2 regions of the Paraburkholderia hayleyella genome follow, and region 1 is predicted to be linked to the other one. Evidence: predicted binding sites of a transcription regulator. Region 1 holds the regulator's gene; the other holds the start of a gene.
The links. The regulator FliA, encoded in region 1, starts transcription of late flagellar genes. The targets are predictions, from matches to a motif close to CTAAAGTTTNNNNNNNNNNNGCCGNTA.

Region 1 (3,409 bases):
GCTCGCGCGTTCTCGCGGTGGTCAGTGCAACAGCGGGTGCAGGGAGCACGACGGTTGTCGTCAATCTGGCGGCGGCGCTCGCGCTCCAGGGCAAGGATGTGCTGGTGCTTGATGAGAGCGTGGGCGGGTTATCGGTGAGCGCGATGCTTGGAGGCTTGCGCGGTGTGGGCCAGGCGAATGCCGTGCTGAATGGCGAAGCCGCCTTGGAGCAGGCTGCGGCACGCCATGCGCTGGGCTTTGCGGTGCTGGCGGCGCCTCATTGCATGACGGGCATGAGGGGCATGACGGGTGAGCCCGATGCATCTGCGGCAGCCATGGCGCCACGTTACGACGCCTTGCTGAATGGGGCGGCCGATATCGTGCTGATTGACGCCCGGCTCGACGCGCACGGCTCGCTGTCCGGGCTGGCATTGCAAGCGCATGACGTGATGCTTGTCACACGCGTAACAGCCGCTGAGATCACCGAAACCTATGCTTGCCTGAAGCGTTTGCACTACGTGCATGGGCTCGCCCAGTTCCGGGTGCTGGCCAATCACGTGCAGCGCGCAAGCAACGCGCAAACCGCTTTCCGTAATCTCGCGGCTGTGGCGGGCCGCTATCTCGGCATCGCGCTGGGAGATGCCGGCCACATCATGAACGATACGCAGATCGCACGGGCTCTGGCGTTATCGCGTTGTCTTGTGGAGGCGTTTCCGTCGACGCTGGCCGCCGCTGCGCTGCGTCAGCTGGCGGCCATCTTGATGCACTGGCCGCAACGCGAGACGTCACTTTTGCCTCATAGGCATCACGCAGAGATTGCCGTGAGCCCGCCACGGCACGCTGGGCAACCGCTCGCGCGGCACGCCTGAGGCCGCGCGGCATACGAACCAGGGGAAGGGGAGCACGATGTACAACGCTCAGGGAAAAATTTCCCAGGCTGATGTTCTAACTCAGTACGCACCCCTTGTGCGTCGGCTGGGCTTGCAACTGGTCGCGCGCATGCCGGCGAGTGTTGATCTGGACGATCTGATTCAGGCGGGGATGATCGGGTTGCTTGATGCGGCGACCCGTTACAAGGAAGACCAGGGCGCGCAGTTCGAAACTTACGCCAGCCAGCGGATTCGTGGCGCGATGCTCGACGAGTTGCGCAGTAGCGATTGGCTGCCACGCAGCTTGCGGCGCACTTCGCGCGAAGTCGAACGGGCGGTGCAAAAGGTCGAACAGCATGCGGGACGTGCCGCGAGCGAAAGTGAAATCGCCGATCACCTGAAGATGCCGCTGGATGAATACCAGACGCTTTTGCAGGAATTGCATGGCAGCCAGTTGATCTATTACGAGGACTTCGACCGCTCCGCTGAAGATGAGCCGTTTTTGGACCGTCATTGCGTGGACCGGGCCGATCCGCTTTCGGCATTGCTCGACGAGAGCTTGCGCGAGGCGCTGGTGGAAGCGATCGAGCGCTTGCCGGAGCGCGAGAAGCTCCTGATGTCGCTCTATTACGAACGCGGTATGAACCTGCGGGAAATTGGCGCGGTGATGGAAGTGAGCGAATCGCGCGTGTGCCAGTTGCATAGTCAGGCGGTTGCGCGTTTGCGCGCCCGGCTGCGCGAGGTGGCCTGGGTGAGTGCGGCTGCTTGAGCGTGGCTGCCTGAGTGCCTGCCTGAGCGCAGCCGCTCGGGACAGCACGGTGTTTTACAGCAGCATCGAGATATCTACCCAGGCAATGCCGGTGGTTTGCGCGTGATTCGGATGTGCCATGCAGAAGATCAGCCGTTTGCCATCCGGGAAAAACTTCGCGTGTTGCGCTTCGCCGAGAGCGGGGTCCGTCACCTGGGTGACGGTGCCTTTTTCGATGTTGTAGAGATAGAGCGCATAGCCCTTGCCGCCTCGGCCCGATTCGAAAACGATCGTGCGGCCATCGGGCGACCAGGCCGGAGCCCGGCCTTCGTGCGCCGAAGAGTACGCGCTGAGCGAGGCTGCGGTTTCGAGTGGCGAGCTCACGTAAGTGCCATTTTCATACTTGTTGATGAAAATGTAGTTTGCGTCCTGGTTGTAATGGCTCGACGGATTGCCGGGACTTGACCAGTTATCCACGATGGGCTGTCCGGCAAAAACAATTTGCGGCAAATCATTGGGCCCGATGGCCGGCATGCCGCCATACAGTGGAGCCCCTGTGCTCGCACTCGTGCCGCTGATATCAAGCGCGGCTGTCGCGCCGGTGCGATCGAAAACGGTGTTGCAGGGCTTGTGCGTGGCAGCGGGCCCGCTATTTTCCGCGACCAGCAAACTGCCATCGAGACTCCATTGTGGGTAGTCGTAGCCTTCCGTGCCGTTGAGCTGACGCGTCGTGACGCCATTGGCATCGACAATCCAGACGTGAATCGCATCGCCGTTTTTCATGCCGCTGAAGGCTACTTCGTTGGTGCGCCAGCACCATGCCGGACGCGTTTGCTGCATATCCGGGGCGTGGGCATCGAGTAAAAAGCGCACGGGCGTAGCCGCTGCATCGAGGTGGTTGAGCTGGTATAGCTGGGTCGGCCCGCCGCTAGCCTCGGAGCGCTCGAAAATCACAACCTCACCCGTCGCATTGATGGCGGGACGGTAATCGATCTTGCTGGTGTCGGTGGTCAGGAAATTCACGGCCGGAAAAGTGACTATCGGAGGATTGCCTCCATTGCCATTATTGCCACCGTTATTGCCGCCATTATTGCCACCGTTGTTGCCGTTGCCGCTATTGCCATTCGTCGAGGGCGTATCGACTTCACCGCCGCATGCCGCCAGCGTTGATAACCCCGCCCACGCCAAAAAATTTCGTCTTTTCATTTCTCTTCACCTGATCTGTCCGCTGACGCGCTGAGTGGCATGGGCGGCTATGTAGTGATCACTGCGCGTGAGGCGTTGTGCTCATGCTCCGTGACTGCTGTAACAAATCGCGTGAAAAGGTTCCGTTTTGCGGCAATCAATCGGGTTTACGCTCGCTCGGCGTGCGATGTCAGTGCGATGTCATTTCGCCGGGATGCGGCCGTCGGGGCCGTAAAGCGTCGTGGGCTCGGGCCGGACCACTTGCAGCGCGGCTAGCGCGCGGGCGTTGTAGTCCATGCGAGTGGCGATCAGCGCGCCATTGACAAGGTTTAATCCGCGGGCCTGTTCGATGGCTTCTTTCATTCGCGGCCAGAGTGCACCCAGCCTGGCATCGGCGCGGGCCGCCTGTTCCAGGCCCTCACGTCCCGCCGCAAAACCCAGTGCGGAGAGTTGCGCGTCCCGGGTTTGTTCCAGCCGGGCGAGCTGGCCAATCAAGGCCGTTTTTTGTTCAACGAGCGGCGGCAGTGATTCGGCGGGCGATAGCGCCGTGAGCGCGTGCTCTTCCTGAGCGAGCAAGACAGCAAAGGCCAGGACGGCGGCATGTTCATCGGTAACGGTGGCTAGCAGG
Region 2 (3,409 bases), 840 kb from region 1:
GATTCCCATGACTCAGATTCGCTCGCTGCTGATTGGCACTGCCCTGACCGTGTTCGCTACCACGGCTGTTTTCGCTCAGACGGCCGCCCCGGCTCAGCCTGGCGTGACGCCCGCGCCGCAGTCGGTGGTCGCGCCGGGATCAACCGATCCGCTGGTGCAAAAGCGCGATGCGGATGCGCAGGCCAACGCTGAATACAAGGCCTCGAAAAAAATCTCGAAAGATCATTACAAGCAGCAGGTACACAAGGCCCAGCAACACCGCAAAATCGAGAAAAAAGCGGCAACCAGCGAAATGAAGGAACAGATGCAAGCGGTACCTGACCAGGTACCGGCGCAAACCGCGCCTGGCGTGCAATAAGCCGCGCTGGCTGGAACGCGCTGCTGCAGTCAATAGGCAACAAACGTAGTGGGTTGGCCCGGTGCCGTGTTGGCCCGGGCCACTGTTTTGGGTGGCGCCGGGTCAATGACGCAGGGCGCAGGACGAAGAATCAAGTGCCAGGCGTCTTCGCGGGCGCCGGTGCGGTGAAAAGCTGGCGCAGCCACGCCGCGAGCCTGGTGAACACGTCGTAGGGCTCTTCGATAAAAATTTCGGGTTTCAGTAGCCGCAGATATTCCATGACTTGCTGCGCTTCCTGCTTCTGAAACAAACCATGCGATACGCCAAGCCGCAGTAGCCCGCGCAGTTCGCCCAGTTTTTCGCGGGCGGTGCTGCCCACACTGGTTTCGCATGCGACCTTCGCTTCGTATACCCGTTGCCGCAGCGCTTCCGTGAGACGCCATGCCGGCGTTTGCATGTTTTCTTCCAGTACCTGAATGTCTTGCACCGATTGCCGGATCTGGGCGGCAAGCGGCTCGACAAGCGTGCCATCGGCCTGCGCTTCGTTGACGATCGCCGCGGCCCATGCGTGGCACTGTTGAGCCAGCATCTCCGGCGTCCACTCCGGACGAGCGGCGAAACCAAAGCCAAATTCACCCGCCTGGCGCATCAGGATGGTGACGACGTCCGGAAACTCTTTTTCGAGCGTGCGCTTGGCCCAGGCATAGTGGCCGTTCTGGAGCATGTGTTGCACGGCGTGCTCGGTCAGCGGCACCATGTTGTCGAGCAGTTTGGCGCGTAGAAAATCTTCGAAGGAAGGGGTGGCGAATTGCGGATCGAGCTTGAGCGATACCCGGACAAAAGCCTCGAAGTCCCGGCGCAGCGACTTGATGATCTCGTCTTTAAGTGAAAGGGTGATCTGGCCCATGAACTTGGTTCCCGGTGGTCGTGGCTTGCGGCCTGGGCCTGCGCGTGCCTATGGTTCCTGCGTCAGGCCCGGCCCAGAGGACAGCCTTCAACGATATATCGGCGGGAGGCCGTGAAACTTGAACGCGGCATGTGGGGCCAGCCTCTTGTCGGTCTCTTGTCGGTCTCTTGTCAGCCTCTTGTTGCGCGGTCTGGCCCTCCGCATCGCTTCGTTGCTGGTCGATTAGCGCAGAACCAGGCCTTGCCACGCGAAAAACACCGCCAGCCCCAGCGCGATGGTCAGCAGCGGGCGGCGTGTCAATGCGCTGACCAGCACCGCCGCCAGCGCACCGACAAGCTGCGGATTGCGCCAGGTGAGTTCCGCTTCTGCGCCATGCGGGGCAACCGTCATCGGGACGATGATTGCCGTCAGCACGGTGACGGGCACGAAACTGAGCGCGGTGCGCAGCAGTGGAGGAAATACCAGGCGCTCACCTAGCACGAATACCGCCGCGCGAACCAGCCAGGTGATCAGCGCCATGCCGAGAATCAACAACACATAGTTCATGGTGCAGACTCCGTTGCTGGAGCTTGGGCGGGGTGCCGCCAGGACAGCACCACCCCAACGATCACACCTGCTAGCACCGCGCCGAGCAAGCCGAGCTTGTAAGGCCAGCCCTGCCAGCAAAATGCCAGCACGCCCGCCGTCGCGGCAGCCGCCAGATAGCGCAGCGCGACGAGCTGTGGCACGACGATGGCGATAAAGGTGGCCACCATGGCAAAGTCGAGCCCGAGCGATTGCAGCCCCGGAAATGCGGCACCAAACAGAAGGCCCGCCAGCGTCCAGATTTGCCAGTTCACATACATCGAAACGCCGGAGCCGAGAAAATAGTACGGGCTGACAGGGCCGGGTGGATGTCGCCGGTAATGAGCCCACGCCACGGCGAAAACCTCATCGGTCAGCAGCCCGCCGAGTACCCAGCGCCAGCGCAGCGGCAGATGCGAGACATACGGCGACAGGGTTGCGCTGTAGAGCACGTGACGCAGATTGATGACCAGGGTGGTGGCGAGAATCACGGCGAAGCTGGCATGACTGGCAATCAGGCCGAGCGCGATGAACTGGGCGGACCCGGCGAACACCGCAAGCGACATCAACTGTCCTTGCCAGAGATGCAGCGGCCCGGAGGCGACGAGCGTGCCGAAGATCATGCCGAATGGCGCCGCGCCGACGATCATCGGAATCGTATCGCGCGCACCTGCAGTGAATTCATGCCAGCGGCTGGGTGAGGGGGAGGCCAAGGGATGTGTTCCTGAGCAAAAAGTGGGCAAAAAGAGGGGGCCGGCACGACCCGTGGTGCTTGTGCCGGGTTACTTCAATGGAATGGGCGTGGCCGCCGGAACAGGCACGGCGCTGACGCTATTTTTTGCGCTGCCGCTGATCACACGGTCGCTATAGGTCAGATAAACCAGGGTATTCCGTTTGGTATCCACCACCCGCACGACATGCAGTGTCTTGAAGATCAGCGACATGCGTTCGGAGAACACCACCGACTGTTGCCGAAGTGGCCCGGCGAAGCTCAGGGGCCCGACCTGGCGGCAGGCCAGCGATGCCTCGGTCGGATCTTCTGCGATGCCGAGCGTGCCCTTGACGCCACCCGTGCGCGCCCGTGAGACATAGCAGGTGACGCCTGTGACGAGCGGATCATCGTAGGCTTCGACCACGACGCGGTCGGAACCCATGACGCGGAAATGCGTGTTGACGCTGGCGAGTTCTTCGCTGTGGGCGAAGGAAAGCGTAAAGGCTGTGGCGGCTACGGCAAGCGACAGGCGGAACAGGGGGGCTTTCATCGGGATGTCGGAAGGAAAAGCGTCATCGTATACCAGCGATGACGTTGTTTGACATGTGTGCCGGATGGCGTAGCGCTTTACAGGATTTAAAAAAATCTGAAGGGCTTCGGCGTTGTCTTTGACGGAAGCAAAAAAAACAGTTTGCTTTATCACTTAACCCAGCCAACACAGCCAACACAGCCGAAACGAAAACTTGAGCTTGTGAAATGCGTGCTCCAGCGCGGAGCGTTTCTGAGCATGGCGCCCGTTAAACGAAAAAGCCCCGGTCGAAACCGGGGCTTTTTCAGCGTTGTCAGCAGTTTGAGGCCCGCATTAATGCGAACCTTCGAATATTTTGGC

Region 2: the regulator FliA is predicted to act here: its motif matches at 1,341-1,367, upstream of GH657_RS05605 (DUF4088 family protein).

Annotation. Positions count from the first base shown of each region.
Region 1 is NZ_QPES01000001.1:388,598-392,006, forward strand. Features, by position in the region: gene GH657_RS01745 (P-loop NTPase) at 1-848, shown strand, start outside; gene GH657_RS01750 (RNA polymerase sigma factor FliA) at 886-1,617, shown strand; gene GH657_RS01755 (TolB family protein) at 1,672-2,802, opposite strand; gene GH657_RS01760 (flagella synthesis protein FlgN) at 2,983-3,409, opposite strand, start outside.
Region 2 is NZ_QPES01000001.1:1,227,277-1,230,685, forward strand. Features, by position in the region: gene GH657_RS05600 (hypothetical protein) at 8-358, shown strand; gene GH657_RS05605 (DUF4088 family protein) at 489-1,244, opposite strand; gene GH657_RS05610 (AzlD domain-containing protein) at 1,467-1,790, opposite strand; gene GH657_RS05615 (AzlC family ABC transporter permease) at 1,787-2,458, opposite strand; gene GH657_RS05620 (CreA family protein) at 2,591-3,070, opposite strand; tRNA gene GH657_RS05625 (tRNA-Asn) at 3,406-3,409, opposite strand, start outside.